Regions from separate parts of the Aquisalimonas sp. 2447 genome, predicted to be linked through region 1. Evidence: riboswitches for the same ligand, from Rfam matches in the RefSeq annotation. Region 1 holds a riboswitch; each other region holds the start of a gene.
What was found. Region 1 has a riboswitch for cobalamin ahead of KU884_RS18525 (cobalt-precorrin-5B (C(1))-methyltransferase). Riboswitches for the same ligand answer to the same signal wherever they lie in the genome.
Positions count from the first base shown of each region.

Region 2: linked by a shared signal. The riboswitch ahead of KU884_RS13600 (hypothetical protein) and the one ahead of KU884_RS18525 (cobalt-precorrin-5B (C(1))-methyltransferase) in region 1 are both predicted to bind cobalamin.
Region 3: linked by a shared signal. The riboswitch ahead of KU884_RS00740 (TonB-dependent siderophore receptor) and the one ahead of KU884_RS18525 (cobalt-precorrin-5B (C(1))-methyltransferase) in region 1 are both predicted to bind cobalamin.
Region 4: linked by a shared signal. The riboswitch ahead of KU884_RS00565 (TonB-dependent receptor domain-containing protein) and the one ahead of KU884_RS18525 (cobalt-precorrin-5B (C(1))-methyltransferase) in region 1 are both predicted to bind cobalamin.

Region 1 is NZ_CP050695.1:3,903,618-3,911,484, forward strand. It holds gene KU884_RS18505 (precorrin-8X methylmutase) at 1-513, opposite strand, end outside; gene cobG (precorrin-3B synthase) at 506-1,903, opposite strand; gene KU884_RS18515 (ABC transporter permease) at 1,900-2,637, opposite strand; gene KU884_RS18520 (ABC transporter ATP-binding protein) at 2,670-3,602, opposite strand; gene KU884_RS18525 (cobalt-precorrin-5B (C(1))-methyltransferase) at 3,599-4,699, opposite strand; cobalamin riboswitch at 4,840-5,072, opposite strand; gene ubiG (bifunctional 2-polyprenyl-6-hydroxyphenol methylase/3-demethylubiquinol 3-O-methyltransferase UbiG) at 5,179-5,952, shown strand; gene KU884_RS18535 (hypothetical protein) at 6,009-6,275, opposite strand; gene KU884_RS18540 (NAD(P)/FAD-dependent oxidoreductase) at 6,308-7,582, shown strand.
Region 2 is NZ_CP050695.1:2,862,283-2,870,149, reverse strand. It holds gene KU884_RS13630 (mechanosensitive ion channel family protein) at 1-401, opposite strand, end outside; gene KU884_RS13625 (hypothetical protein) at 682-1,500, shown strand; gene KU884_RS13620 (2-hydroxychromene-2-carboxylate isomerase) at 1,560-2,150, opposite strand; gene hspQ (heat shock protein HspQ) at 2,288-2,602, shown strand; gene KU884_RS13610 (universal stress protein) at 2,652-3,491, opposite strand; gene KU884_RS13605 (alpha/beta hydrolase) at 3,670-5,424, shown strand; gene KU884_RS13600 (hypothetical protein) at 5,514-5,945, opposite strand; cobalamin riboswitch at 6,033-6,177, opposite strand; gene KU884_RS13595 (hypothetical protein) at 6,247-6,753, shown strand; gene KU884_RS19135 (hypothetical protein) at 6,805-6,939, shown strand; gene KU884_RS13590 (hypothetical protein) at 6,936-7,301, shown strand; gene KU884_RS13585 (FxsA family protein) at 7,399-7,860, shown strand.
Region 3 is NZ_CP050695.1:170,386-178,252, forward strand. It holds gene KU884_RS00730 (CDP-6-deoxy-delta-3,4-glucoseen reductase) at 1-695, opposite strand, end outside; gene ubiD (4-hydroxy-3-polyprenylbenzoate decarboxylase) at 872-2,341, opposite strand; cobalamin riboswitch at 2,472-2,706, shown strand; gene KU884_RS00740 (TonB-dependent siderophore receptor) at 2,889-5,024, shown strand; gene KU884_RS00745 (PepSY-associated TM helix domain-containing protein) at 5,024-6,466, shown strand; gene KU884_RS00750 (CPBP family intramembrane glutamic endopeptidase) at 6,481-7,377, shown strand; gene KU884_RS00755 (AAA family ATPase) at 7,825-7,867, shown strand, end outside.
Region 4 is NZ_CP050695.1:122,969-130,835, reverse strand. It holds gene KU884_RS00570 (cobaltochelatase subunit CobN) at 1-2,591, opposite strand, end outside; gene KU884_RS00565 (TonB-dependent receptor domain-containing protein) at 2,591-4,384, opposite strand; cobalamin riboswitch at 4,513-4,755, opposite strand; gene cobD (threonine-phosphate decarboxylase CobD) at 4,818-5,825, opposite strand; gene cbiB (adenosylcobinamide-phosphate synthase CbiB) at 5,798-6,730, opposite strand; gene cobT (nicotinate-nucleotide--dimethylbenzimidazole phosphoribosyltransferase) at 6,850-7,867, shown strand, end outside.

The sequences.
Region 1 (7,867 bases):
CTCCACCGCGCCGACGAAGCCAACGGGCATGCCCAGCACCGCGGCCGGGCGCGGCGCACCGGCATCCAGCATCTCCAGCAGACGAAACAGCGACGTCGGCGCGTTGCCGATGGCCACCACCGCGCCCGCCAGATCCTCGCGCCACAGCTCCATGGCCGCCGCGGAACGGGTGTTGCCCAGTTGCTCCGCCAGGGCCGGCACGCCCTCGTCGCGCAGGGTGCAGACCACCCGGTTGTCCACCGGCAGCCGCGCGCGGGTGATGCCGTGGGCCACCATCTGGCTGTCGCAGAGGATCGGCGCGCCGGCGGCAAGGGCCCGCCTTGCGGCATCACCCACGCCCGTGGAGAAGCCCACGTCGGCGGCCAGGTCGGTCATGCCGCAGGCATGGATCATGCGCACCACCGCCGGCAGCAGGGTTGCGGGAAACCGCGCCAGGTCCGCCTCCGCCTGGATGATGGCGAAGGACTGGCGATAGATCGCCTGGCCGTCGCGGATGTAATCGAGTTCAGACACGCGTTGTTTCCTCCTCCACGCGCCGGACCACGCTCTCGCGGCCCAGGCGACTGATGAATGCGTCCAGGGACTCCCGGGGCGCATGCCGTTCCCGGGCAAACAGGGTGTCCAGCGCCGCCACCCGCCGGCGGACCGTGGCCGGCGGCGCGGGCGGCCAATCCGGGGCGTGCGCCACGCCCCCGGTCAGGGTCATGGCGTAGTAACCGGCATCCGCCACCAGGGTCACTCCCGCGTGTGCCGGCGCCCCGCAGCCCTTGCCGCAGCCGGAGACATGCACCCGCTCCCCGGCCGCCAGCAGGGTCGGCGCCACGGCCTCGAGCGCCAGGGCGTCGTCGCGGGTAGCGGTGGTGGCCGAGGCGCAGCCGGGTGCGCCAACGCAGGCGCCCAGCCCGCGGCGGGGGTCGGCGGCATCGGTGATCGCGCCCAGCTCGCCCAAGGCGGTGACGGCGGCCGGCTCCATCCCGGTGATGAGCACACTGCGCCAGGGGGTCAGGCGGAGCGTCGGTGGCGTCTCCGGCGCCAGGCGTCGCTCACGAGCCAGCACCGCCAGTCCCCGGAGCTGCCAGGCCTCCAGGGCGCCGAACGGGAATTCCGCCTGCAGCCAGCCATCCGCGGCCCGCGGCGCCTGGCGGTCGCCCGGTTCCGGGGCAACGACATCGCCGGACCATGGCGCCAGCGCGCGGCGGAACGGCGCCTCGCCCCGCTCCAGCAGTGCCGTAGCCATGCGCGGCGGTTGCCCTTCCCCGGCCAGGTCGACAAGCGCCTCCAGCAGCGCAACGACAGCTGCAGCCGTATCCTGCGGGCCGATCGTGCCCACCGGTCGGGCATCCGCCGCACGCCCTGCCAGGCCAACGCGCCAGGCAACCCCCTGCGCCACCGGCACGGCGTCCAGGCGCACGTCGGCGTAGACATCCGGGACACCCAGGGTGCCGCCGCCATCGACCACGATTCCGGTCTTGGGCGGCAGACCGCGCAGTCGCGGATGGTCGGCCACTGCATCCGCCACGGCCCGGGCCACGGGGGCGCCATCGGCCACCGCCGTTGGGTCCAGATCGGTGACCGGGGCGGCGAGGACATTGCGCACCGCCTCGCGCTCCGGGTCCGCATCCGCCACGCCGGCACGGATCAAGGCGGTCTGGGCGTCGGTCAGGGTTGTCCGGGTGACGCCCCGAAGCTGCAGGTTGCCGCGGGAGGTCAGTTCCAGCCGGCCATTGCCGTGGCGCTCTGCCGCCGCGGCAAGGGCTTCGGCCTGTTCGAGGGTCAGCCCGCCGACGGGATGGCGCACCCGCAGCAGCAACCCGTCGCCGCTGGTCATGGGTGCCGCCACGCCGGGGCAGGCACCCCGCACCTGCGGCTGTTGCGGCGTGTCATGACTCCGTGTCCGCGTCATGGCTTCACCCGTGTCCCGCGCGCCACCAGCGCCCAGGCCACGGCCCCGGTGATCACCGTGGCCAGGCCCAGCATGGTGAACGTGGTCGTCCAGGGCAGTGCCCCGCTACCCAGCAGCCCATGGCGGAAACCGTCGATGAGGTAGTACATGGGGTTGGCCAGGGACAGGCTCTGCCACGGCTCGGCCAGGCGCTCCACCGGGTAGAACAGACCGCCCAGGTAGATCAGCGGCGTGAGCACGAAGGTGGCCACCACCGAGGTGTGATCGAAGGTGCGGGCGAAGATGCCGTTGATCAGCCCGGCGAACGCGAACAGCAGGGCGGCCAGCAACGCCAGGCCCAGCGTGGCACCCGGGTGATGCAGCTGCAGCCCGGTGAGCGGCAGGGCCAGGGCGGCCACCAGCAGCCCCACCAGCAGCCCACGCAGCACACCGCCGGTGACGAAGCCGGCAACGATGAGCCAGGCGGGCATGGGCGCCACCAGCAGCTCCTCGATATGGCGCTGCAGCTTGGCGCCGAAGAAGGACAGGGTGACATTGTTGTAGGCGTTGGTGACCACCGCCAGCATGACCAGCCCGGGCATGAGGAACTCGGTGTAGCCGACACCGCCCATGGTGCCGATCTCCCGGCCCACCAGCTCCCCCAGCACCACCAGGAACAGCATCGCCGTCACCACCGAGGGCAGCAGGGTCTGCACCCAGGTGCGCAGGAAACGCCGCAGCTGCTTGACCACCATGCCCCGGTAGCCGAACCAGTACCCGGCCGCACTCATGACGCCCCCTGCGTGCCGCCGCGGACCCGCTCCAGGAAGAGCTGCTCCAGGCGATTGGTCTTGTTGCGAAGGCTCGCCACCGCCAGTCCCTGGGCGCTGAGCTCGGCGAAGAGACCGTTGAGGGGTTGGCCCCGGGGCACGTCCACCTCCAGGGTGCGCGGGTCCACCTGCCGCACCGTGATACCGCCAAGATCCGGCGGGCGCGGGTGATCGGCGGCGAGGTCCAGCACCAGGGTGTCGTGATCCAGGCCCTGGAGCAGTTCCGCGGGCGTGCCGCGCGCGGCGATGCGCCCGCCGTCGATGAACGCCAGGTCATCGCAGAGCTGCTCCGCTTCTTCCAGGTAGTGGGTGGTAAGCAGCACGGTGGTGCCGGCGGCGTTGAGCCCGCGCAGCAGCTCCCACAGGGTGTGGCGCGCCTCCACGTCGACGCCGGCGGTGGGCTCGTCCAGCAGCAGCAGACGGGGTTCGTGGACCAGCGCCCGGGCGATCATCAGCCGCCGCTTGAAGCCGCCAGAGAGCCCCCAGGCGGTCTGCCGCGCCCGGTCCGCCAGCCCCAGGAGCTCCAGCACCGCCTGGGTGCGCTGCCGGGCGCGGCGGGGGGAGAGGCCGTAGTAGGCCGCCTGGCTGGCGACGATCTCGCCCACGGGCTCGAAACTATTGAAGTTCACCTCCTGGGGCACCAGCCCGATTCGTCGCCGGGCGGCGACCGGCTCCCGCGCCAGGTCGTGGCCGAACACCCGGATGCGACCCCGCTCCAGGCGCACCAGCGAACTCAGCAGCCCGATCAGCGTGGTCTTGCCGGCGCCGTTGGGGCCCAGCAGGCCGAAGAACGCGCCCGCCCGCACTTGGAGATCCACGCCATCGAGCCCGACGCGGCCGCTGGCGTAGCGCTTGGCGAGCCCTTCCATGTGCAGTGCCGGTGTGCTCATGTGACTCCCTGTTCCGCCGTGCCCACCAGGCGCCCACCGCGGTCCACGGCGCACACGTCCAGGGCGATGTCGTCGGGCAGACGGCGGCGTGCCTGATCGAAGGCGCGGGCGCAGATGCGGTCCCCCAGCGGGATGCCCGTCTCCCGGCACAGCGCCAGGGCCTCGATGCTGGTATTGCAGGCGCGCATGCGTGCCTGCAGCTCGGCGGCTGCCCCCAGGGCCCCGGCCTCGTCGGCGAGGCCGTCCAGGTCGATACTGCACTTGCGGCTGTGGGTGTCCGCGTGGCCGGCGGCGAATTTGCTCAACTTGCCGAAACCGCCGGCCAGGGTGACCCGGGACAGGGGGTGGTGGCGGATGTACTTGAGCACGCCGCCGATGAGATCGCCCATCTCGATCAGGGCCATGTCGTCCAGGCCGTAGCGCTCCCGCGCCAGCGCTTCACTGGAGCCGCCGGTGCAGCACGCCACGTGTTCAATGCCGTTGGCGCGGGCCACGTCCACGGACTGGTGGATGGAGGCGATGTAGGCGGCGCAGGAGAACGGCCGGACGATGCCGGTGGTGCCCAGGATCGACAGCCCGCCCTGGATACCGAGCCGGCCGTTCATGGTGCGCTGGGCAATCCTTTCACCGTCGTCCACGCCCACTGTTACGTCGAAACCGCCGGCGTAGTCGGCACCGGTTGCGCACTCCAGCAGGTGATCGGTGATCATCCGGCGCGGCACCGGATTGATGGCCGGCTCGCCCACGGGCACCGGCAGACCGGAGCGGGTGACCGTGCCCACGCCGTCGCCGGCGTGAAAGACCACGCCCACCGCGGCGCGCAGGCGCACATGCGCCCAGACCCGGGCGCCGTGGGTGGCATCGGGATCGTCGCCGCCGTCCTTGATCACACCGGCCAGGGCGCCATCGGCAATGGCGGTGGCATCGTTGAGCGTGAGCTCCACCGTCTGGCCGCGCGGCAGCACCACTCCCGTGGCCGCTCCGGCGGCTTGACCCAGCGCCAGGCGCGCCGCGGCCACCGCGGCGGCGGTGGCGCACACGCCGGTACTCAGACCGGTGCGCAGGGCACCGGCCGACTCCCGGCTCTCCGGGCGCATGGTGGCGCTGGTCGTGGTTGCGTGATGATTGTCCGTCACCGGCACGTTCCTGGTCAGGGGAACCGGGGCAGGCAAGGGGGAATCAGGTGTCAACGGCTTCGGCAGGTCCGGCGCGCTTGACCCGGTTCCACCGCACCCCGCGGTTCCAGGCTCCTGCAGGCCGGTCTCCGGGCTCGTGGATGGGGGCGCGTTGCACTCCCGGCGGACTGCCTTCCCGGCGCGCCGTGGGGCGCAGCCAGTGGCGTCGATCATCCGCCCTGTCCACCTACCGTTGCGGGGGCAGCGCCGGACTTGCGATGGAGATCGCGCACCGGCTTCCCGATTCTCCTCGCAACCGGTCTGGCTGCGAGACACCTGCGGAACACGGCACCTTAGGTGAGGGGGGCGGGAGGGTCAAGTTGGCGACCTGCAGGGAATTATTTCTTATTTGTACAATCCATATACAATAATGCTGACGCCGATGACAGAGCGATACGACCATGACAGCCAACGCTGACGCCGACCGATTCGATGCCACCGTCGATCCCGCCGAGGTGGAACGCTACCGCGCGCTGGCGGACATGTGGTGGCAGCGTGACGGCAAGCTGTGGCCGCTACACGTACTGAACGAGCTGCGGACCGGTTACATCCGCGACCAGCTGGCAGCACTGCACGGCCGGGACCCCGCGGACCCGGAGCCCCTGCGCGGCCTGCGCATGCTGGATATCGGTTGCGGCGGCGGTCTGCTGAGCGAGGCCATGGCACGGCTGGGCGCCGACGTCCACGGCGTGGACGTGGTGGACAGCAACACCCAGGTGGCGCGACTGCATGCCGCCGAACAGGGGCTCGCCATCGACTACGAAACCACCACCGCGGAAGCACTCACCGAGCGCGGCGCCCGCTACGACGTCGTGCTGAACATGGAGGTGGTGGAACACGTGGCCGATCTTCCGGCCTTCATGGCGGCGGTGAACCGACTGGTGGCTCCCGGCGGCCACACGTTCGTGGCCACCATCAACCGCAACCCGGTGTCGTACGTGGTGGCCATCCTGGGGGCGGAGTACATCTTCCGGCTACTGCCCAAGGGCACGCACCAGTGGTCGCGCTTTCCCACCCCGGAGGAAATCGACACGCTGCTGCAGCGGGACGGCATCCGCGTCATTCGCCGTACTGGCGTGAAGGTCAATCCGCTCACCCGCCGCATGTGGCTGTCACCCTCGCTGAGCGTGAACTACATGCTGCTGGCGGAGCGGGGGAGACACGCCCGCGCCTGAAGAAACACCAAGCCAGGCGCGTCAGTGCATAGAGGGCGATGACAACGATCCGTTGCCTAGTGGGCGGACTCGCCGGGCTCCAGGGCGGGCTCGACCTCGATGATGCGCGCGGAACGGCTTTCCACGTCCACGTCGATGCGGTACTCGCCGGGTTGCAGCACATCCGTGGACAGCGCTTCTTCCACCACCTCGCGCTCCTCATCGGTGAGCGCGCCGCCATGCTCGTTTACAAGCTCCACTGCGTTATCCTCGGCGCCAGCAACAGCGAAGGTCAGCAGCGTGAAGCCGGCCGTGAATACTGCGCGCAACAGGAATCTCGTCATGCAAGTTCTCCACATCGGACGCCGCCCATCCCATGGCTGATAGCGACGTCATCATCGTTGGCGCCGGCGCGGCGGGCATTGCCGCGGCCCGACATCTGCAACGTCAGGGTCTCCACTGCCGGATCATCGAGGCCGGCGACCGCATCGGCGGGCGAGCGTGGAGTGATGGTACCAGCCTCGGTGTGCCCTTCGACCGGGGGTGTGCCTGGTTTCACTGCGGCGGCCGCAACCCCCTGGTGCCCCTGGCCGACATCCACGAAATCACCTACGGCGGCAATCCCTGGAACGCCTATCATCTCCAGAGCGGGCTCCTGGACGCCATGGAGTCCAGGCGACTGCGGGAGAGGGTTGCGGCGGACGTGGAATCACTCTGCGCTGCCGGGCGCGCTGGGCGGGATCCGTCCGCCGCCGACATGCTCGACCCCGAAGCCCCGCACCGCGCGGTGCGGGATTACCTGATCTCCGCCATCAACGGCGTCGCCCTCGAAGACTATGCCTGTGCCGAAGCCGCCGCCGATGATGACACTGGCGAGAACTGGATCGTCCATCAGGGGATCGGCACCCTCATGACACGCCTCGCCAACGGCCTTGACGTGGTGACCGGCTGCCCGGTGCGGTGGGTGGACACCACGGAGCCGGAGGTCCGCGTGGGAACCGATGACGGCACCTTCAGCGCCGGCGCTGTCCTGGTCACCGTGTCCACCGGCGTGCTCGCCGCAGGGGCCATCGAATTCCGGCCGTTGCTGCCCGAACGCAAGCGCCAGGCGGTGGCCGCCCTGCCCATGGGCATCGCCGAGAAGATCGCCCTGCGCTTTGTCAGCAACCCGTTCCCGTACCCGCCGAACACCTATCTGATCGTCCATGCCCCGGGCGACGAGCACGCGTTCGGGCTGCACCTTTGCCCCGCCGGCCATCCCGTCGCCGTGGGCTACGCAGGCGGACCACTGGCCGAGTGGCTGAACAGGCAGACCGACGCAGCGGCGATGGAGTTCGCCCTGGAACGGCTCGCGCGCGCGTTTGGCAACGACCTGCGGGACAAGGTCATCGCCCACACCCGAACCCGCTGGGCCGATAACCCACTGACCCGGGGCAGTTACTCCGCCGCCCGCCCCGGCGGCGGCCACGCCAGCCGCCGTGTGCTGGCCGAGCCGGTGGGAGAGCGTCTGTTCTTCGCCGGCGAAGCCACCGATCCCACGGACTTCGCCACCGTTCACGGCGCCTGGCAGTCGGGGATACGGGCAGCCCGGGAAGTGGTCCGGCAATGGGGGAAGGAAGCGGAAGATGGAAGGCTGGCGCAGGGCGACTGACTCGCAGAGTCCATCTTGATGCACCGGCGAGGATATGCCGGCCCAGCCGTAGCCAGCCCAACCGTAGGGCGGACTTTCAGGTCCGCCGATGGCGTTCGGGTAAACCACCATGGCGTGTATGCCCGGTAACGGCGGACCTGAAGGTCCGCCCTACGTTGCTTCCGGGCCGGGCCACTGGCTCGTAGGGTGCATCTTGATGCACCGCAATCACCCCGCATCCAGCCACCTTGGTTGGCCGGTCTCCAGAAGGTTCATCAAGATGCACCCTTCGTTTCCGGATCGCAC
Region 2 (7,867 bases), 1.0 Mb from region 1:
GTACGTTCGGTCCAGGAATCCAGCAGGGTACCGTCCGGTGTTGCCTCGTCGCCGAATTCTTCCAGGGCCGTGCTCAGTGCGCCCAGCAGACCGGTGCCGGGGGCCACCTCCGGCTCTTCCTCGGTTTCGCCAATGGCGGCGCGCAACTCCCGGAGATCCTCCAGTAATGCCCCGCGCTGCTCGGCATCCTCCAGCGTCGTAATGACGTCATCCAGACTCTGCTCCAGGTCCCGGCGGTCGGAGGCGTCCAGTTCCACGGCGGCTTCTTCATCGGTGAGCTGGTCCAGAGTGACCGGCTGCGCGTGCGCCCCGGTTGCCACGAGCAGGCCGCCGAGCACCAGTGCCAGCAGTGCGCCTGCTGATTGCAGAGCGAACAGGGCGAAACCGCGTTCCCGGGGCATGACAGGGCTCCATTTCGGCGAGACCGCCAAGCCTAAACGCACACGCGGTACGGACACCAGCCCGGGGGTGTTCGGCGTCTGCATGATGGGCGTTGACGTGTGGCTGCCGGGATGTAAGGCGATTGTAAGGTGACGTCAGGCATGCTGAAGGCAAGACGGTGGGCAGACGTGCATGGGTGCGCGTGTGGCGGGGAACGTGAGTATGTTAACCCGGTGACCAGAAGAACCCGATCAGGGCTCACGGAGCTGCGTCGGGGTGCATGGAGCAAGAGGGTGGATCATGACAACAACCAATCGAATCATTGCCGCTGCGGCGGCGCCGTTGCTTCTTGCCGCCACTGGCCAGGCGCTGGCGGACAGTCGCGCCGCGTACGATACGCCGGATGGCGAATTCACCGTCGAGTACCGCGATGCGGACAATCTCCGCATCGGCTTGCCTGGTCCGGAACGACAGTTCCTGCTGATCGCGGACGGCGAAGGGCATGTTCTCGGACGCGACGACGATGGCTGGTATGCCATATCCACCGAGCAGATTGCCGAGCTGAGCGGCGACGCTCCGTCGCAGCCGGACGTGCGGATCGAACCCCTGGGCCAGGAGGAGATGGTGGCCGGATTCGTCGGTGAGCTCTATCGCCTTGATGAGGGGGATGACTGGGCCGGTGAGTGGGAGGAGATCGATCGCATCGTGCTGAGCGATGACACCCGGCTACGCGGGATCGGCCAGGCCTTCCAGCGCATGGGGGAGCTGTTCGAGGGCGTTGAGCAGGACGCAGAGATGGTGGGCGTCGGGCAGGTGGATACGTCGGAGTACACCTTGTTGCGCTCCAGGGACATGGAACTGACGGAGTTCAGTTCGGACACTCTGCCGGATCACAGCTTCAGCCTGCCGCCGGATGTCCGCCACCGGGACCTGGTGGCCGAGGTTGAGCAAGCGCGTGAGCGTGCGCCCGAGGGCGAAGCTGATGGCAGTGACGAGCCGGGCTGGCTCGGCCGTCAGATCCGCGGCACCGGGGAGGTCGCCCGGGACGATGCTGCCGGTGAAACACGTGGTGAGGTACGGGATCGCGTGCGTGACGGCGTCCGGAGCCTGTTCGACTGACGGCCCCGGTCCGCGACTTGGCCGTGGCACTCGCCGGTGCCGCGGCCGCTGTCGGCTGATTACTGGCGCTGCAGCGCTTCGGCCACGAAATCCAGACGGTCCTGCCCGAAGAACATCTCATCACCAACGAAGAATGTGGGTGCGCCAAAGGCGCCGCGTTCCACGGCTTCGTCGGTATTGGCCCGCAGCCGGTCCTTCACGTCCTGCCGCCCTACGGCCTCCTGAAATTCCTCGGCGCCGATCCCCGCCTGTGCGGCCAGATGGGCGAGGATCTCCGGATCCTCGATATCCTGATCGTGCACCCAGAAGCCCTCGAACACGGACTTGACGTAGTCGGGAAACTCCGGCCGGTCCAGGAACGCGACTGCACCGCGCAGGGCGGACATGGTATTGACGGGGTGTCTGGAGGGGTAGCGGAATGCCACGCCGTAGCGCTCGGCAAAGCGGCTGAAATCCGTGCGCATGTACTTGCCCTTGGCGGGGATGCTCGGCGGCGGGGTGTTCCCCGTCGCCTTCATGACCGCGCCGAGCACCATCGGCCGATAGAGAATCTCCGCGTCGGTTCGCCGGATCAGCCCCGGAAGCTGAGTCCAGGCAAGGTAACTGGCGGTGCTGACGAAGTCGAAGAAGAACTCAACCTGTCGTGTCATTACTGGTCGCTCCCTGTTGGTGCGTGCCGCCCGCCGGACAGCGGTGCTCCGGATTGGATCTTTACGCGGCTGCCGACGGTACGCATAGTCGAGAACAGGGTAAGCGTTGTTCGGGCTGACGGATAGAGGATGCAACGATGGAAGTCACACCGAAATTCGCGGTCGGCGAAGTGGTTCACCACCGGAAGTTTGACTACCGCGGGGTGATCGTTGACGTGGATCCGGTCTTCCAGGGTACCGACGCCTGGTACGAAACCATGGCCCGCAGTCGGCCACCTCGGGATCAGCCTTGGTACCACGTGCTTGTGGATGGTGCCGCGCACAGCACCTACGTTGCCGAGCGCCACCTGGAACCGGATACCTCCGGCCAGCAGATCGAGCATCCGGCGCTGGGCGAGTTCTTCAATCGCTTTCTGGGCGGGCGCTATTACGCTCCGGGCCAGCGGCATTGACCACCGGCCCGGGGCAACGCCGCTGAGACCGACAGAACGTCCGGGCAGGTCAGTTACTATCCTTCGCCCGGAACGCGTATACCGGGCAGTTGATGGCATGGACCACATCCCGGGCCACACTGCCAACGGTGAGCTTGCGGAAGCCGGTGTGGCCGTGGGTGGTCATCGCTACCATGGCACCGGGATAGCCCGCCACGTACTCGGCGATGGTCTTGCCCGGATCCTTGCCGTGGAGCACGTCCCAGTTGACCTCGAAGCCGTGATTCCTGCGGATCTCGGCGGCCTTCGACTGCAGGTAGCCGGATTCCGCGGCGTCCTGAGCCAGAGCGGTGTGGTGGACGTCCGGTGATTGCACCTGAATCAGCATCAGGCTGGCACCGGTGGTCTTCGCCAGGGCGGCGGCCGGTGCGATGATCGCCTCGGAGAGAGCGGAGCCGTCCAGGCACACCAGCAGTGTCTGCAGCGGCCCCTGCCAGTCGGCGCTGAACTGCGGACCGGTCAGCACCACGGGTGTGTCTGAGCGGTTGAGGATGTCGCTGGCCACACTGCCCAGCAGGATGTCGCCAATGGCCGTGCGGGCATGGGTGGCCATGCATACCATGGCATCCGGTGATGCCTGGATAACGCGCATCAGCGTTCCTTCCTCCTCGCCGATAGGGACGGTGTTCAGGTCGGCCTTGAGCACGGAGATGGTGGGGTTCTCGATGCCACGGCGCTCGGCTTCTCCCTGAAGTGCCGTGCGCCGTTCTTCGCTCGCCGATTCGGTGGGGATGATGGAAACAATGTGCACGCTGCGGCCCGTCTGCCGTGACAGCACGTTCGCGGGCGTCAGGGCGGCGAGGGAACGCCGGCTCCACTCTACGGGGACGATGAGTTCCTGGCTGCTCATGGCGACACTCCTCTTTTATTCTTCAGTATGGTCAGGTTGTACCTGACTACTTACTTTGCCGTAGACCGATCCGCTTACTCTTGATCCGGATCAACAGAAGCCCCCGGTTTTTTCCTTGTAATGGAAGGTGATCAAGCCACTCTTTTCATTTGGGTTCGCGTTGAACCAGGAGCAGCGAATGTCCCGGGCTACAGTTCCACAGCATGACATCAACCCGCCAGATCCGCCGTCACCGCTGGACCGCATGGTGCGGGTGGCCATCGGCAGGGCGACCATGGGGCTGTCGCCCGCTGCGCTGCAGCTCGCCTACCTGGACTGGGCGGTGCACCTGGCGAGCTCGCCTGGCAAGCAAATGCAGTTGCTGGACAAGGTTCTGCGCAAGGCCGGTCGGTTCGCCCAATACTCGGTACACTGCCAGGAGGCCGGTGCCACGCCCTGCATTGACCCACTTCCCAATGATCGGCGGTTCGCGGCGGAGGAGTGGCAGCAGTGGCCGTTCAACCTCGTGTACCAGTCGTTTCTGCTGACGCAGCAGTGGTGGCACAACGCAACCACCGGCGTGCGCGGCGTGACGCCCCATCACGAGGAGGTAGTGAACTTCCTCGGGCGCCAGGTCCTGGACATGATCTCGCCCAGCAATTACCTGCTGACCAACCCCGAGTTGCTCCGCCAGACCATGGACGAGGGCGGCGCCAATCTCACACGCGGCGCCCGCTACTTCTGGGAAGACGTCCAGCGCAGCATCAGCGGCGCGGCGCCCACGGGGGCCGGGGACTATGTCCCTGGCAACAACGTCGCCGTGACGCCCGGCAAGGTGGTGTATCGCAACCGGCTCATGGAGCTGATCCAGTACGAGCCCGCAACGGCGCGGGTGCACCCGGAGCCTGTGCTGATTGTCCCGGCGTGGATCATGAAGTACTACATTCTCGATCTCAGCCCGGAGAATTCCCTGGTACGTTACCTGGTGGGGCAAGGTTATACGGTGTTCGCCATCTCCTGGAAGAATCCGGATCAGGGTGACCGTGACCTGTCACTGGACGACTACCGTCGCTCCGGGGTCATGGCCGCGCTGGAGGCGATCAATGCCATCGTCCCGGAAAAGCCGGTGCACGGTGTCGGCTATTGCCTCGGTGGGACGCTGCTGATGATCGCAGCCGCCGCCATGGCGCGGAAAAAGGATGAGCGCCTCGCCAGCCTGACCCTTTTCGCCGCCCAGGCGGATTTCTCCGAACCCGGCGAGCTGGGCCTGTTCATCGACGACAGCCAGGTCACGTTCCTCGACGACATCATGTGGGAGACCGGCTATCTGGATGGTCGGCGCATGGCCGGCGCGTTCCAGCTTCTGCGCTCACAGGATCTGATCTGGTCCACCTCCGTGCGGCAGTACCTCCAGGGCGAGCGCTACGCCATGAACGACTTGATGGCCTGGAACGCCGATGCCACCCGGCTGCCTTACCGCATGCACAGCGAGTACCTGCAGCGGCTGTATCTGGACAATGAATTTGCCGATGGCGTCTTCGCAGTGGATGACGACGCGGTGCACCTCTCCGACGTCAAGGTGCCGTTCTTCGTGGTGGGCACCGAGAAGGACCACGTGGCGCCGTGGCCATCGGTCTACAAGATCAATCGCATGGCCCGCAGTCCGGTGACCTTCCTGCTCACCAACGGCGGGCACAACGCCGGCATCGTCAGCCCGCCGGATCATCCGCGCCGCCGTTACCGCGTGCATACCCACCAGCCCGACGAGCTGATGCTCCAGACCGACGACTTCATGGAGCAGACGCCGGTCCAGGAGGGCTCCTGGTGGCCCGAGTGGCTGTCGTGGTTGCAGGCACGCTCGGGCAACAAGGTGAAGCCGCCGGAGATGGGTGCGGCCGCGGCGGGGTACGCGCCCCTGTATCCAGCCCCCGGCAAGTACGTGCACCAGAAGTGATCCCGGAGCGCAGGCTCCGGGGCAGCGATCTGGCCTCTGCCCGCTGAGGTGGGCTCCCGGGGGCTACAGAGCCAGAGGCTGTCAGCCGTTCAGCGTCTCGCCGCTGATCGGATTGCACCGCGCCTTGCGCTGGGCAGGCCCAGAAGCTGGTCCAGCGGCAGGGCGTCGGGCACTTCCAGCGAGCCGTCGCCATTCAGCAAAGTGCCGGCCCGGTGACTGACCAGCCACTGCCGCGCCCACTCAGGTGCCTTGCGGCGGGCTTCCATTTCCCTGAGCACCTGTAGCAGGTCCTCGGCGGTATCCGGATCCAGCCATTCCGGCGCCGGTGTGGTCGTAGTGCCGTGCAGGTGCTCGAGTTCCGGGCCGACGAATCCGCTCCAGCGTACAGGTTCCATGTGCACGCCCAGGCCTGCCAGTAGCCGACGCAAGGCCGGCGTCAGACGGCCGCGCAGCACCAGGGTTTCCAGTGGTGCTCCGGGCGGCCGCGTAGTGTGGGCAGTATGCAGGCTCGCAGTATTCATGGGCTTCTCCCGTGATCATCCGTGGGTGAGAAGCCGTCGCGGGGTTGGCGGGTGGTGGGTGCACCAGTACCGCGGAACCTTGGCGCGAGGCTCCCGTGACGTCTTCGGCGGTGATCGGGCTCGGCGAGTACATTCGCCATACCGTTGCGCGACAGCCCCGGATTCTCACCGGTGTTCCCCGCTGGACTCAGCATGTTGAGTCTCTGTGAAGACGAAACCCAAGATATAGGGTGGATTGGGTCGGTGCAACCCCGCCGGCGAGTTGTTACACTTTGAGGCCTTTTGACGACGGGGCGGATCAATGACGGCCACCGCGCAGGAATGGAACTGGCTTGATTTTGACGCGGAGCGTGTGCGCGCGCTGCTGGCCCATGCGAGCCAGTGCAGCCAGCATGAACCGACGGCGGATCAGATGCTGGAGGCACGCTTTCGTCACCCCGAAGCGCCGAAACCGCCCCGGGGCGAACTGCCGCCGCGCGAGCATCTGGCGCTGGACGCAGTCCCCGCGGGCCTGCAGGTGTGTATCGGCGACGGCCTGTGCCTGGTCAGTAACGGGATTGGTGGAGAAGCGCCAGCACCCGTGTTCGCGCCAGGGTGCGATCCCCGCCAGGATGGCGACTGGCGGGCGACCGTCGAAGCGGCGGCCGGGGTGGAGCAGCAGGTGCTGTTCCTGCCGGCCGATGCCGTGGATGAGGTGCTGGCCGAGGCGGGCGACCGGGTCTGGCTTGGGCTGCGTCGCGATGAGGAACGCTTCGGCGTGGAAGAGTACGGCCTGTCCCCCACGGCCAATGCGCCCAACGACGGGTGACGGCTATCCGGTGCCCGCCGCCGGGCGTCCCATCCTCAATACTGGAGCGAGGTGCATGATGCCCGGATCGATCACGTCGGCTATGGCGAGGGTGTATCGATGACGTTGACGTTGCCGGAGCGAGTGATCGACGATCTGCACTCATTCTGTGCCGACAGCGGCATTACCGTGGACCCTGAGGAATGAACGAGTCGGAACGCAAGAACCTGGAGCATGAACTCAACGCCACACTGGGCCGGGCGTGTGAAGCGGCCCGCGGGGAAATCCCCGGGTTCCAGTGGGTGACCCACGTCATGGAGTATGGCGAAGTCACCACGAACATCCATGTGGTCTGGGTGTTCGACAGTAATCGCCACCTTGCCGAGGCGTTGCGGGCGGGGCACGAGGCATACCTGAATCATCTCACCGAGGAGGCGCTGGAGGCGGCCGGCGTAACGGTAAGCGACATCCGCCAGCATGTGGACTTTGACAGTGAGGAGGAGTGCGCGCGGGCCCACGGCGGCGACTGGAAGCTGCGCCTGACCTCCGAGCCGGAGCACGTCCACTGACGCAGGAAACGACCCCCGGGGGTTGCAATCGGCCGTCGTCGTCGCCATTCCGCTCTCAGTGTTGCCTTCACTTGCCCAGAACGCGCCGAGGTGTGCCGTGCCCGTACTGCTGCTACTGCTGCTACTGCTGATCGTTGTTCCTCTGGTCGAGCTGTTCATCCTGATCGAGGTCGGTCAGGTCATTGGCGCGCTGGCTACCATTGGCCTGTGTGTGTTGACTGCCGTCATCGGGGGCGCCCTGCTGCGCCATCAGGGCCTGCAGACACTGCAGCGAGCACGCATCAACCTCGACCGGGGTGCCGTTCCGGCGGTGGAGATGCTCGAGGGGCTTGCTCTCGGGGTGGGCGGCGTCATGTTGCTGACTCCCGGGTTCGCGACGGACGTGATCGGGTTCGCCTGTCTGATTCCGGCAACGCGGCGGCTGATAATCCATGCACTGATGCGTCGCGTGCATGTCCAGTACGGGCCGGTGCAGGGGCAGACGTCCGATCGGCCGGCACAGGGTCGCGAGGCGATCGAGGGCGAATACCGGCGTGGTGATCCGCCGGAACAGCGTTGATACGCTG
Region 3 (7,867 bases), 240 kb from region 1:
TTATCAATATGGACTAGATGGTCCAACATGCTCTTCAGCGGTGCAATCCCTGTGCTGCCCGCCATCATCAGAATGGGGCGTTCGTCATCCTCGCGCAGGTAGAACTGCCCGTAGGGCCCCTCCATGCGCAGCAACGCCTTCTTCTCCATGTTGAAAAAGACCTGCTCGCTGAACTCGCCGCCCTCAATATGGCGGACGTGCAACTCCAGCAGCTCATCGTCATGGGGTGCATTGGCCAGGGAGAAACTGCGCCGCCGGCCGTCCCGGAGCAGGATGTCGATGTACTGGCCCGGCAGGAAGGCCAGCCGCTCGGCCTCCGGCAGCTTCAGCTGCAGGCGCATGACGTCGCGGGACAAGCGTTCCATGCCCGCGACGCGGCAGCGTGTCCGCCGGGGTGCCAGATCGCCCGCATCCCGCACTTCACGCACCTCGATCACCAGGTCACTGGTGGGGCGGGCCTGGCAGAACAACGCCTGGCCCACGGCCACCGCCGTCTCGTCCAGGCAGTCGGGCGGCTCGCCGCCGGGGTAGTCGATCTCGCCCTCGACCACCTTGCCCATGCAGGTCAGGCAGGTGCCGTTGCGGCAGCTGTAAGGGATGATCAGCCCGTGCCTGAGCGCGGCGTCCAGGACGGATTCTTCCCCGGTGACAGGGAACTGGTGACCGCTGGGCTCAATGGTGACCTGGTAGCTCATGTCCGTGACCCGTGGTGCGTGCGACTGACACCGGCGCGCCCCGCAGGGGCCTCGCCCATTGTGACGTAACGCCCCGTTCACTGGAACGCCGCAACGCCAATGCCCTTACATAGCGGACCACCCGGAAACCGACCCGGTTCCCGAAGGTCCGCGGTCAACGACCACCTGGCGCCTGCTCAGGTGTCGATGCCCAGCTCGTCCCAGCGCGCATCGACCCGCTGCTTGATCTCCGGGTCCATGGTGATGGGCCGCCCCCATTCGCGGTTGGTCTCGCCCTTCCACTTGTTGGTGGCGTCGAAGCCGATCTTCGAGCCGAGCCCCGAGACCGGCGAGGCGAAGTCCAGGGAGTCGATGGGCGAGTTGTCCACGAAGGTGCTGTCGCGCTGCGGGTCCATGCGGGTGGTCATGGCCCAGATCACGTCGTTCCAGTCCCGGGCGTTGACGTCGTCGTCGGTGACAATGACGAACTTGGTGTACATGAACTGCCGCAGGAACGACCACACCCCCAGCATCACCCGCTTGGCGTGGCCCGGGTACTGCTTCTTCATGGTCACCACCGCCATGCGGTAGGAACAGCCCTCCGGCGGCAGGTAGAAGTCGGTGATCTCCGGGAACTGCTTCTGCAGTATGGGCACGAACACCTCGTTCAGGGCCACCCCGAGAACGGCGGGCTCGTCCGGCGGCCGGCCGGTGTAAGTGCTGTGATACACCGGATTGCTGCGGTGGGTGATGCGGTCGATGGTGAACACCGGGAAGCGGTCCACCTCGTTGTAGTAGCCGGTGTGGTCGCCGAACGGCCCCTCGTCGGCCCAGTCGTCCGGGTAAATGTGGCCCTCCAGCACGATCTCCGCCGAGGCCGGTACCTGCAGGTCGGAGCCCAGGCATTTGCCGAGCTCCGTCTTGCTGCCCCGCAACAGCCCGGCGAAGGCGTACTCGGAGAGCGTGTCCGGCACCGGCGTGACGGCGCCCAGGATGGTGGCCGGGTCCGCGCCCAGGGCCACGGCCACCGGGAAGGGCTCGCCGGGGTGTTCCTGCTGCCACTCCTGGAAGTCCAGGGCGCCGCCGCGGTGGCCCAGCCAGCGCATGATCACCCGGTTGCGGCCGATCACCTGCTGGCGGTAGATGCCCAGGTTCTGCCGCTCCTTGTGCGGGCCGCGGGTGACCACCAGCGCCCAGGTGATCAGCGGCCCGGCGTCGCCGGGCCAGCAGGTCCAGATGGGCAGGCGTGAGAGATCCACGTTCTCGCCCTCGACCACGTGCTCCTGGCACTCCGGGCGGCGCACCGTCTTCGGCCCCATGTTCAGTACCTGCTTGAAGATGGGCAGTTGTTTCCAGGCATCCTTCATGCCCTTGGGTGGGTCCGGCTCCTTGAGGAAGGCGAGCAGCTTGCCGATCTCCCGCAGCGCCTCGGTATCCTCGGCGCCCATGCCCAGGGCCACGCGGTAGGGGGTGCCGAACAGGTTGCCCAGCACCGGCGTGCGCGAGCCCACAGGGTTCTCGAACAGCAGCGCCGGGCCGCTCTTGCGCAGGGTCCGGTCGCAGATCTCGGTCATCTCCAGGTAGGGATCCACCGATGCGGAAACGCGCTTGAGCTCGCCGTCGCGCTCCAGCCGATCCATGAAGTCGCGCAAATCCCGATACTTCATCTCGCCCATGCTGGCGCCTCTCTCGTTGCAGAACCAACGTGTGTGACCGACCCGACCCGTGATCATCGCATGCCGCCGTCCCTTTTCGCAGGTTTCTGGATCGCTTGATTCGGCATCTCGCACCCGGTAGGTTCACCGCTTGCTCTCGGGTGCCTTCAGGCCGTTCCGGCCGGAAAGGTGAAACGGGAACCCGGTGAGGCAGGAGCCAATAGCTGCTGCCGAGTCCGGGACTGCCCCCGCAACGGTGAGCGTGTTGCAGCGGACCATCCCCGCCACTGTGGCTGATGCCACGGGAAGGCGGTCCGCTCGGGTGTCTTGACGCCCGCACGCGAGTCCGGAGACCGGCCCGATGAGCCGTCCCGCATTCATGCGGGACATCTCCTGGTGGTGCGAGGGGCACTGCTGGCGAGGACGCCGCGACTCGGTGCCTGTCGGCCATGCCGTGCAGTCCGTTCCGCCTGTCCACCACGCCCGGACAGGTCGCCTCCTCGTTCCCTGGTCCCTCGCCCGCAGGAGCTTTGATAACCAAGGGACAGGAGCAACCAGGATGAACACGGAGCGTGCGCGCAACGCGAATCCACGACGGTCCTCCGGGGACGTGCTGACAGCCGCCAGCCTGGTGCTGGCATTGTCGCTGACCGGTATCGCCGCCGCCGGTGATCACACCACACTCCGGGTGCTGGAGGTGGAAGGTGCCGGAGCCACGGACGAACTGGGTCTCGACCAGCCGGCAAGCACCGCCAGCCGCCTGGGTCTGCCGCTGGAGGATCTCCCCGCCAGCGCCACGGTGATCGACGCAGACACCCAGCGCGCCCGCGGCGTGCGGAACACGCGCGAGGCAGTCGAAGCGGCCGGCGGATTCACCGGCGGCGAGCCACCGGGGGCACCGGCCTCCTTTTCCAGTCGCGGGTTCACCGGCAACGACATCACCATCCTCTACGACGGCGTCCGGGTGGCGGTGCCAAGCATGTTCGCAAGGCCGGGCAGCAACTGGCTCTACGATCGTGTGGAAGTGCTGCGCGGCCCGGCCTCGGTGCTCCACGGCGAGGGCGCGGTGGCGGGTGCCATCAATTTCGTGCCGCGCCGGCCCGATCCGGAGCAAAGCTCCGGGGACCTGCTGCTCGGCGCTGGCTCATTCGGTGAAACGCGGGTTGCCGCCGGCGCCGGCGGGCCCACGGAGGTGGACGGCCTCTCCTACCGGGTTGATGCCAGCCGCCTGACGCGCGACGGCGAGATCGACCGCAGCGGCGCCCGGTACGAGAGCCTCGGGGGATCGCTCCGCTTCGATGCCTCCGAGCGGCTGCGGTTCACCCTCTCCGGGGAGGTCCAGCGTGATGACATCGAGCCCTATTTCGGCACCCCGGTAATCGACGGCGGCATCGACGAGCGGACCGTCGGCAACAACTACAATGTAGCCGATGCCGAGATGGACATGGAGGGCTACTGGCTGCGCTTCGACACCGACTTCGCCGCCACGGATCGCCTGCAGGTGCGCAACCGGGTCTACGCCCACACCGGCGAGCGCAACTGGAAAAACGTCGAGGCCTACAACTACGACCCCGACGAGGACGTGATCCGCCGCAGCGTGCCCATCCAGATCACCCATGACCAGACGCTGTTCGGCAACCGCCTGGAGGCGATCCACGACCACACCCTGCTCGGACTGCCCCACCGGGTGAGCGTGGGCCTGGATGTCAGTCGCAACCGATTCGAGCACAGCAATAATTCACCCTATCAAGGGGAGGATACGGTCGATGTGGACAACCCGGATCCCGGGCTTTACTTCTCGGATACCCCGTTTGAGCCGGGTGTACGAACCACCAACCACCGCTATGCGGTATTCGGCGAGAACCGCCTGCGGCTCGGCGGCGGCCTGAGTCTTGTCGGTGGCCTTCGTCACGAACTCATCCGCCTGGACGGCGAGGATCTGCGGGAGGACGAGCGCACCACCGAACGGTACCGTCCGACCACCGGCCGCATCGGAGCCGTGTGGGAACTCCCCGCCGGGGTCACCACCTACGCCCAGTACGCCACCGGCGCCAAGCCCACCGGCAGCACCGTGACCTTCTCGCCCGGGAGCGAGGGCGACCGCCTGGAGCGCTCCCGCGGAGTCGAGCTGGGGTTGCGGCAGCGCGCGTGGGATGATCGGCTGCAGTGGACCATCGCCGTGTACGACATCGCCAAGCGCAACCTCAGCGTGCGTGACCCGGACGACCGGGACCTGGAACGCCAGATCGGCCGCCAGGAGTCCCGGGGTGTGGAACTGGAGGTCGCCGTCCGCCCGTGGCGGGACTGGCGGTTCCAGGCGGACGGCACGCTACTGAACGCCGAGTTCGCCGACTACGCCACCGAGGACGACCGCTACGACGGCAACACCCCGCCCAACGTGCCGGAGCGCCTGGCGAACCTGCGCGCCGAATGGTTCGCCACCGATCGGCTCACGCTGGAAGCCAACACCCGCTACGTGGGCCCACGCCAGGGCAATGATGCCAATACCGTCGATGTGCCCTCGTACACACTGTTCGGCGCCGCCGCCACGTGGCAGTTCCGCTCGGCGGAAGTGACCCTGCGCGGGCGCAACCTCACCGACGAGCAGCACGTGAGCTGGAGCTCGTTCGGCGGCAGCCAGTGGCTGCTGGGCGAGTCCCGCAGCGTCGACCTCACCCTGAGCACGCACTTCTGATGTCGGTGAAGCGGCACATCTACCTCTGGCACCGCTACCTGGGCATCGCCCTGTGCCTGCTCATCGCCATGTGGTTCGCCTCGGGCATCGTGCTCATGTACGTGGGCTACCCGTCGCTGGACGACGAGGCCCGCCTGGCCGGGCTGCCCCCACTGGAGGCCGATATGGAGCTGGTGTCTCCCGGCGCGGTGGTTGAGCGCTACGGCGACGTGGACGCCCTGCGCCTCAACGCCGCACCCGGTCGGCCCGCGTATCACGTTCGGCAAGGCGGTGAATGGCACAGCGTCGATGCCGCCACCGGCGCGCCCCTGACGCTGGAAGACATGGACGTCCAGGCCGCCGCACGCCGCCACGCCGGCGCCGAGGTGGCCGCCCTGGAGCCCGTGGAAGTGGACCAGTGGACCGTACCGGGGCGTTTCAACGCCCACCGGCCCCTGGTGCGCGCCCGCATGGACGACGACGCCGTCTCCTGGCTCTATCTATCTTCCAGCACGGGCGAGGTGGTGCAGACCACGACGCGTTTCGAGCGGGGCTGGAACTGGGTGGGCGCTGTGGTGCACTGGATCTACCCGTGGCAACTTCGCCAGCACCCCGAGCTGTGGCGGCAGTTCGTCATCTGGCTGTGCGTGCCGGCCATCGCACTGATCATCACGGGCACCCTGGTCGGCATCTGGCGGCTTCGTGTCCGGCGGCGCTACAAGGGCGGCCGCATGACCCCCTACCGGGGCTGGCACCGCTGGCACCACATCCTCGGCATCGCCTGCGTGGTGTTCGTGTTCACGTTCATGGTGAGCGGCCTGCTGTCCATGAATCCCGGTCGCGTGTTCACTTCTCCCGCCCCGGATCGCGAACAGACGGCGACGTGGGAGGATGGCCCCCTGATCACCGAGGCTGTCGTTCCACCGGCCGCGTTGCTCGCCAATGCCCCCGATGGCGTGCGCGAGCTGGAATGGGACCGTCAGGCCGGTGCCCCGCTCGTCCACCTCCACGGCGCCGACACCAGCCGCGTGCGCCGGGCCGATGGCAGCCCCTTCGAGCCGGACGCTGACACCCTGACCGCCCGCGCCGAAGGGCTGGTCAGTGAAGGCAGCATCACCGAGACCACCCGGCTCACGGACTACGACTACTACTACTACGCCCGCCGCAGCCACCGGCCCCTGCCCGTGCTTCGCCTGCGCTTCGACGACCCGGACGGCACCACCCTCTACATCAACCCGGAGACGGCGGCCATTGAATCCCGCATCGACCACAGCGGACGCTGGCGGCGCTGGCTGTACAATGGCCTCCACAGCCTGGACTTCCCGGTGCTGTGGGAGCGCCGGCCGCTGTGGGACGTGGTGGTGCTGAGCCTGTCGCTGGCGGGGCTGGCGTTCAGCCTCACCGGCGCCGTGATCGGCTGGAAACGGCTGGTGGGCCGCGTCCGGGTGAAACGACGACACTGAGGTGAGACTTGTCCATGCGGGCAATTCCCTGGCGGCACATGGAGCCGCTGGCCCTGACACTCTGGTGCGCCTTGCTGGCCGTGGCCGGCTCGCTGCTAACCCAGTGGCCGCTGCGCCTCGACGGCCTCCCAGCCGCCGGCCGGCCCGCCCTGATGGCCCTGGCGCTGGTGGTGTTCCTCGCCGCCCTGCTGCGTCCGTGGCAGAAGGGTTTCGCCCGCCGGTGGACTGTCTACCGCCTTGGCCCCCCGAAGGCCAGCGCCGGCGGCTTCATCCTGCTGCTGGTTGCCATCCCGGTGCTCAACTACGGCGGCATCGCCGTGTTCACCGCACTGACGGAGCCGGAACAGGTCTGGGTGCCGGTGCTGGAGGGCGTCCTCGCCCAACCCGGCGGCCTCTGGATGCTTCTGATCATGTTGCTGCTGGCCGCCCCGCTCATCGAGGAACTGCTGGTGCGCGGCCGTCTGCAATACCAGGTGGGCCAGCGCTGGGGCGTTCCGGCTGCCATCGCCATCTCCGCCACCGTGTTCGCCTGGCTGCATGGCTTGCCGCAACTGGTGCCCGTCTACGTCGCCTTCGGCGTGCTCCTGGGTGTGGCCGTGTGGCTCACCGGCAGCGTGTGGACCGGCGTGCTCATCCACGCCCTGCACAACGGCGCCACATTCGGGCTCTTCCTGCTGGCGTCGGCCATGGACGTGGCCCCACCCGAGGCCACCGAAGCCGCGGAGGACACCGCCGCCCTCCTGCAGGCCGGTGGATCAGCCCTGCTTCTCGGCGCGGCCCTCCTAGCCCTGGCACTGCGCATCGGCCGCTGGCCCGGCCGCAAGACGGGCGGACCAGTCCGCTGGCAACCTCTGGTGTGGATCGGGCCACCGCTGCTGGCACTGAACGCCGCACCGTTCATTACTGGCTGATTCGCCGGTTAGAACAACCGTTTGGCAGCCAAAGCGATTTCCGGTAGCGTCTCAATTAAGCGACGCCGGACAGGCCCCGTCATGGATAACAACAACAGGGAACGAGCGGGGCGGACGTGCCCAAGGCAAAATCGGCGGACTGGCGCCGCTCACTCCTCGACGATCGAACACAGAAGCGCCGGAGTCAATCGGCGTCCCTGCCCGTGCGCCAACACTGCGGTGCTTCAAGCGAACTCACTCAAGAACCGCATCCAGCAGTATCGGCATTTGATTCCTGGCGTCTTTCCTCGCTGTAGTTATCGGTGTGTAATCCCGGCGAAAACCCCGCTTGGCGGGCTTCGGGGGCGACAGACTGAGCGTTACACACCAGTATTGGCGTGTTTCATCACACCAGTAGTGGTGCCTACTTCTAGTTAGGCAGAGTGCTTTGGAAATGGCAGAAAGATAATGAAATTAACTGAAATTCGCGTACGTAATTTCCGGTCAATTG
Region 4 (7,867 bases), 190 kb from region 1:
GTCACGTAGTGGCCCACCTCGTGCACGAGCAGTTCCTCGTCCACGTCATCGAGACTGCGGCTGCCGTGGTCATCGTCGTGATGCTCATCGGCGTGATCAGGGTCGTCGTGGCTCTCTTCGTGTCCTGCATGGTCCGCTTCGTCACGCCCATGCTCGTCGTGGGCCGACTCGCTGCCGTGATCGTCGTCGTCACCGTGGCCGTTGCCATCACCGTGATCGTGGTCATGGCCGTGCTCGAGTTCGTGCTCGATCTCCTCGGTGAGGTCCAGGGCCTCGATACGTTCCCGCAGGGTCTCCACCGCACGGGCACGCGTCGGCGAATCCGGGTCCGTGGCAGATTCGAAGGTCTCCACCAGCTGCCGCAGTTCCAGCAGATCGTCGTAGAGCTCCGTGGTCTCCAGGGCCGGCGTCAGGTGGCTGATCATCACGCCCATGGCGCGGCGCTTGGCCTGGATGCCCTCGCCCACGCCGTCGACGATGTAGGGGTAGATCACGGGCAGGTCGCCGCCGAGGATCTCGGGGTAGTCGTCACCGGCCAGCCCCGCGCGCCGCCGCGGCAGGAATTCCCGAGTGGAGTGGCGGCCCACGTACACCAGCGCATCCGCCTCGAAGTGGTCACGCATCCAGTGGTAGAAGCCCACGTACTGGTGGGTGGGCGGAAAAGTGGTGTTGGCATGCAGCAGGGATTCGCTCACTTCCCAGCCCCGCGGCGGCTGCGGGCCGATGAAGACGTTGCCGAAGCGCACACCGGGGAAAACCATTTCGCCATCGCGCACCATGGCCTCACCGGGCGCATCGCCCCAGCCGGACAACCCGGGAATGCCGGTGCGGATCAGGGCATCGCGCAACTTGGTCACGTCCTCGGTATCGCCGCCCTGATCAAGCAGGGCCTGCCATTGCTGCTCGTACTGCCGCAGCAGGTCCAGCGCCCGCTGCTGGGAAGCGTGCTCATGGTTGCGAAGCATGTGCCGCAGATCCCCGACACTGCGCTCCAGCAGGCTCTCGGCCAGGGCCCGGTGTTCCTGATCCTTGGCGTCCATGAGCCGGGCGTGGAGGTAGCCCACCGGGCCATGCTCCAGTTCCGCCTGGACGGCCTCGGGCAGGGTGTCGAAGTAGGCTCGATACTCCTCCCGGGACAGGGACGGCACCCGGCCGAGCAGATCGTCCAGGCCGGCGCGGTTGTCCGGCAGATTGATGCCGCGGTCCTGGATCTTGTCGTGCAGGGCCTCGGCACTCTCGGGCAGCTCGCCGGTGTCGTAGCCCGCCGCCTGCAGCTGCTGGAGCATCTCGAACAGGGATTCCGGGACATCGAGCTTGTCGGCGCCCACGTTGTGGCGGCCCGGCGGGTGGTTGTAGTAGACCAGAGCCACGCGCTTGTCGGCGTTGTCGGTGGTCTGCAGCGCGCTCCAGCGCTGCAGCCGGTGCGCCAGGGCGGTGACACGCTCGTCCACCGGGCGGGTCAGGCTCAGCTCCAGGCCGGTGCGCTCGTCCACTTCCGTGGGCCGGGAGACGGCCAGCACCATGGGCTGGCTGATGCCCTGCAGCTCCGGCATGGCCAGTTGGTAGTGCACCGAATCCCAGGGGATGCCGTCTTCGGACAGCAGCCACTCCGGTTCGGTGAGACCGCTCAGGCGGATGCCCTTGATCACGGGCACGTCCAGTTCGGTGAGTGCGGCGGTGGCGTCGCGACGGCCCTCGCCGCCGCCCACGGTGAAGTACTGCAGGCTCACGACCCCCGCCAGATCCGCCGGCGCTGCCCGCTCGGCCAGGGTTTCCACCGCCTCGACACTGGCACCGCCCCAGCGGGCCAGTACGGCGAAACACTGGATGCCACGCTCTTCCAGCGCGGCGCAGGCGGCATCCAGCAGGTCCCGATCACCGGGACGGTCGCCGTAGTCGGTATCCAGCAGGGCAACGGCGGGGCCGTCGTCCAGCTCCATGGCGTCCGCATCCGGGCTGGCGGTGCCGTGGCGGTAGTAGCGGATGGTGTCACGCGGCCGGGGCTCCGGGACGTCCATGGACTCTCCCGCCTCCGCCAGCAGCCAGCGGAACAGGCCGTCGATGTGTTCCGGACTGCGGCCCTGGTAGAAGGCACGCCCCGTCAGCCAGTCGGCCTGGTCCGCGAAGCGCTCCTGCCGTTGGGCCAGGTGTTCGCGGGCATCCTCGCCGGGGTCCGGGTTGAGGGTAAGCTCGGTGAGATCGTCATCGGAGAGCCCGTCCAGCACCCGTTCGCCGCCCAGCCGCGAGAGCCGGGTGATCCGACGGTCACTGTTGATGGCCAGAATCGGCGTCTCGCCCGCCGGCGGCTGCTGCCGCATCAGCCGCTCCAGCCGCCCCACCTGGTCGCCGAACACCGCCGCCAGGAGCACCGCGTCGGCGTCCTGCCACAGGGCCGCAACTTCGCTGTCGGACTTGCCGGCAAGCTGCTCCGGCGTGCGCAGCACCACCTCGTGGTCCGGATGGGCATCCAGGAACTCGTGCGCCCCGGCCGCCATTTCGGCGGCGGAGCGCTCGGAGACGATGCCAACCACCGTCGCCGCGGAGGCGAAGGCGGGCATCAACAACAGGCAGAATGCCATCAGGCGCAACATCAACGATTCCCGTAACGGACGCTCAGGAAGGCGCTGCGGCCGGCGTTCTTGTAATCAAACTCGTCGGAACTGTTTCGCGCCGTGACGTAATCCTTGTCCAGCACATTATCGACGGTCAGCCGCGCCGACCAGTTACGGGCGAATTTCCAGCCGGCGCGCAGGTTCACCAAGCCGAAACCCGAAAGACGTTCTTCGTTCTCAGCGGCGTTGTACCTGTCACCCTGTACCAGGCCGGTGACCCCCAGTGATACCGCGCCCATTTGCCGGTCGACGTCTAGGCGCGCGCTCTGCCTCGCCCGCCGGGCGAGGCGATTGCCGGTCTCCCGGTCCCGCGGGTCCATAAGGGTCGCGGCAGCATTGATTTCTACGCTTCCTAGCCGGCGGCCGGCGGCCACCTCTAAACCCTGAATCCTGGCCCGAGCCACGTTCTGCGGGGAAAACGTGGCTGCATCGAACTGGATCAGATCATCCACATGGGTTTCGAAGAGGGCGACGTCCCAGTAGCCCGTCCGGTACTGGCCTCGAAAACCGAGTTCGGCGGTCTGGGAACGTTCCGGAGACAGATCGGGATTGCCGAAGCCGGGGAAATAAAGATCATTGAACGTCGGCGCCCGAAACGCAGTGCCGTAACTCAAGCGTACGCGGTGGGCGTTGTCCAGCCGGACGCCAATGGCGGCGGCGCCGGTTGCCCGATCACCGAACGCCTCATTGTCGTCCCAGCGAAGGCTCAACTGAAGATCGGCATCGTCCAGCACGAAAACGGTTTGGCCGAATACCGCTCGATTATCACGCCCGTCTTCGTCGTAGTCGGTGGATCCGTCCACTTCATCGCGTACGAACTCCGCACCAAAAACCACGTCGTGCGGCCCGGCCGCATGGTGGTTCTCTATGCGCGCGGTACGCGTGCGCGTGTCAAATACAGAGTCGTCGTCCACCTGCTCTTCTTCGTCGCGAGCCTCACTGAACTGAACCGACGTCAGCCAGACTGGCGAAACCGGCACAGTGAGCTCCGTTCCGGCGGCCTGCTTGACGAAATCCGTTCTACCGCCATCGAAGGCCGTCCGCCCATGCGCCCGAAAACCCGTCAAACCGAGTTCGATACCACCGTCGAACCGGTGAGACAGGCGAGCCAAGCCAGAGGTGTTCCGGAAACCCCGATCATCGCCACCTTCGCGCACCTCGACACCGTCGGTATGGAAGTGATTCAACCCCAGGCTGTAAGCCGTGTTTCCGGCGCTGCCGGAGAAGCCTGCACCGTATTCGTGAGATCCGAACGAACCCGCACCGCCCTGAATCCAGGCGGTGTCACGGTCCCGGCCGTCGGGCGTGAACGCCTGTATGACACCCCCAGTCGCGTCCGCACCATAGAGACTCGCTCGCGGCCCTCTCACGACTTCGATCTGATCCACCAGTTGCGGCGGGATGAACTGCCATGGCGGATTGCCATTTGTCGCAGATCGGATGCGGATCCCGTCGATGAGTAGCACGGTGGACTCCGCGCCGGTGCCGCGCGTGTAGATGCTGGTGCCCTTGCCGAAGGAGCCCGTGGTCGAGATATCGATACCTGGTTGCCCGCGAAGCACATCCGACAATTCGCGCGGCTGCTGCTGATCCAGGGTCTCGCGGTCGATGACGGTCACGGAGCTGAGACTCTCATCCACCGTCTGGGTGGACAGTGTCGGCGTCACCACCAGTGGGTTGAGCTGGAGCGTGGGTTCGTCGTCGGCGGCTGTCGCCAACGGAATCAGACAGGCGGTCGCCAAAGCGGCCTGGCGGGTTGAAATCATACGCATTGTGGTCCCCTTCGCCGTGCCACCCGCACGGACTTGATCTGGTTTTGGATTGGTGGCGCGTGCGGCGGGTTTTCACAGGGCGGCGGGCGCGGAGGCGGGTCTGCCGGCCTGTGCGTCGCCCTCCGCAACGCGCGGCATACCCGGCAGGCCGGTCTACGGGCTGATGAGCGGGGTGAGGGTTCATCCCTGGGCGACCGCCTTCCCGTGCATCGTGCACAGTGGCTTTGTAGCCGCCTTTGACTCAAACACCGTTGCGGGGGCAGCGCCGGACTGGGGCCGCATGCCTGGGTGGCGGGCCGGTACCGGCTTCCCGTTTCATCCCGACGCCGCATTCGGAAACGGCGAGGGACACCTGCTGGGAGACAGGCAAGCTAGCAAGGGGGTGGTGTCGAGTCAAATGCAGGGCCGTTTTTGCGGTGCATCAAGATGCACCCTACGAGGTGGTAGCGTGGCAGGTTCGTGCCAGCGTTTGGTCCAGGCGCTCCAGAGTGGCGGAGTCCGGAGGCAGACCGAAGCGCAGTGCAGACGGCTGCTCAAACAGCCGCACGAGAATGCCCTGCTGGGCCAGTTCGTGGTGGATGGTCGCCGCCTGCGGATGCGGGCAGTAGCGGAACAGCGGGGTGCCTCCGGCAGGGGGCAGTCCATGGCGCCCGAGCGTTGTGTCCAGCGCGCTGGCGGCGTCGGCCAGCCATTGGCGTGCCTGGGTCTGCCAGACGGTGTCGGCCAGGGACCGGGCCATGAGCCAGCGGGTGGGATGGCTGACCGCCCAGGGGCCCAGCACTTGGTCGAGGGCCTGGCAGACGGACTGCGGTGCGAGCAGCAGGCCGCCGCGCAGTCCCGCAAGGCCGAAGAACTTGCCCAGGGAGCGCAGCACCAGGAGTCCGTCACGGTCGGCCCAGGGGGCAAGGCTGATCCCGGGGGTCGGATCGACAAACGCCTCGTCCACCACCAGCCACCCCCCGCGGGCGGCGAGGGTCGCATGCCAGGCCAGCAGTCGGTCCACGGGAACTGCCAGCCCGGTGGGATTGTTGGGATGGATCCACACCAGCGCATCCAGTTCGGCGATCTGCCCGTCCACAGCATCGTGGGCGACGGGAACCACCGTATGCCCCGCCTGTTGCCACCACCAGGCATGCTCCGCATAACCCGGCTGCGGCACGCCAACCCGGCAGGCGGGCCGCAGCCGCGGCAGGCCCTGAATGGCGGCCTGACTACCGGCGACGGGCAGGCAGCCGGCATGCGGCGGTGCGCCGGCCCAGCGGCGGGCAACGGCGTCGAGGCCGTCGTCCGCCTCCGGCAGCCGCTGCCAGACTTCGGTCGGTACCGCGGGCACAGGCCAGGGACGCGGATTGATGCCCGTGGACAGGTCCAGCCAGTCGCCCACCGGGATGTCGTAGTCCCGGGCGGCGCGATTCAACCGCCCGCCGTGGTCAGGGCCCATAGGCCGCCTCCAACAGCAATCAGTACAAGCCACAGCATGACGGCGCGGCGGACCAGGCGAATGGCAGCGGCGATGGCGTCGGCGGCGGGCGCCGGACCGGTGCCGAGTCGTGGCCGCTTTTTCCACCCCCCGTGATAGGGCGCATCGCCCCCCAGGGTCACGCCGAGGGCGCCGGCGCCGGCAGCCATCACCGGGCCGGCGTTGGGGCTGTCCCACGCCGCCGCCTGGCTGCGCCAGCAACGCCACGCGGAGGCTGTCTGCCCCACCAGCGCGTAACTCAGCGCGGTCAGGCGAGCGGGGATCCAGTTCAGAACGTCATCCAGACGGGCGACAAACCAGCCGAAACGATGATACCGCGCCGTGCGGTAACCCCACATGGCGTCCAGGGTATTCACCAGCCGGTGCAGGATCACCCCGGGCACCCCCGCCACGATGAACCAGAACAGACTGGCGAACACAGCGTCGGCGCCATTTTCCAGCACCGACTCCACGGTGGCGACGGCGACGCCGCTGTCCTCCAGTTGCCCGGTATCGCGACTGACCAGGGCGCCCACCGCGGTGCGCGCCCCCGTCAGATCACCCGCTGAAAGGGGTGCTGCCACCGCCCGCGCATGTTCCGTGAGACTGCGCAGGCCCAGCGCCAGATAGAGCACCAGGGCCTCCAACAGCAGGACCAGTGGCAACGGGACGACCGCGATAACACCCCACGCCAGCGCCACTGGGGGCACGACCAGGACCAGCGCCGCCAGCACGCCACGCCCCGCGGCGGCCCGGCCCGGATGATTCAGGCACCGCTCCACGCCCCCGACCAGATTGCCGAACGCCACCAGCGGATGCCCTCGGCGGGGCTCTCCCAGCGCGGCGTCCAGCAACACGGCAGCAATACATACCAGGGCGATCAACATGGCAACGGCGGCACGCAAGTTCGCGAAAAGCCGGTAGTCTACGCTTGACCGGAACCTGCTTGACACCCACGAGGCCGCGACCGAACATCGGTCGCGCTTTTTTTAACGGGAATGCACCCATGAACGCAGGCCACCTTTGGGACACCCCCATCCCCGAACCGGATGAGTCGGCGTCCGACGCGGCCCGCCAACGACAGATGCGTCTGACCAAGCCCCCCGGCTCCCTGGGACGCCTGGAGGAGGCAGCGATCCGCCTGGCCGGACAACAGGCGTTGGCCACACCCTCGGTGGAGCGCGTCTATATCACCATATTCGCTGGTGATCACGGCGTCTGCGCCGAAGGCGTCTCCGCCTTTCCGCAGGCGGTAACCGGGCAGATGGTTCGCAACTTCGCTGCCGGCGGAGCCGCCATCAGCGTGCTCTCTCGCCAGCTCGACGCAAACATGGAAGTGGTGAACCTCGGCACAGCGGAGCCACTGCCGCCCCTGGAGGGCGTGCGCGATGCCACCATCATGGCAGGCACCCGCAACCTGACCCGGGAACCGGCCATGACGGCTGACGAGCGCGACGCCGCCCTGGCCGTGGGCGATGCAGCGGCCGCCAGGGCCGCGGAGGCGGGCGCGGAGCTGTTCATCGCCGGCGACATGGGTATCGGCAACACCACCAGTGCAGCCGCGGTGGCGTGCATGCTCCTCAACATGCCGCCCGGCGTACTGACTGGCCGGGGAACCGGCGTGGATGACGCCGGGCTGACCCGCAAGCGCGATGCGGTGGCCGCCGGGCTGGCGCGCCACGGCAACGATTGTTCGCCCCTGGCCGTGCTGGGCTCGCTGGGCGGCCTGGAGATCGCCGCCATCGCCGCAGCGATTCGCGGAGCCGCAGCGCGGCGGCTGCCGGTGCTCGTGGACGGGTTCATCGTCTCAGTGGCGGCACTGGTTGCGGTACAGCACAGCCCGGGGGTGGCGGCGTGGCTGCACTTCGCCCACCGCTCCCGGGAAGCCGGGCACGACACCATACTCCAGGCGCTGGAAAGCACGCCCTTGCTGGATCTGGGCATGCGGCTGGGCGAGGGCAGCGGGGCCGCCGTGGCGGTGCCACTGCTGCGGTCCGCCTGTGCAATCCAGCGGGATATGGCCA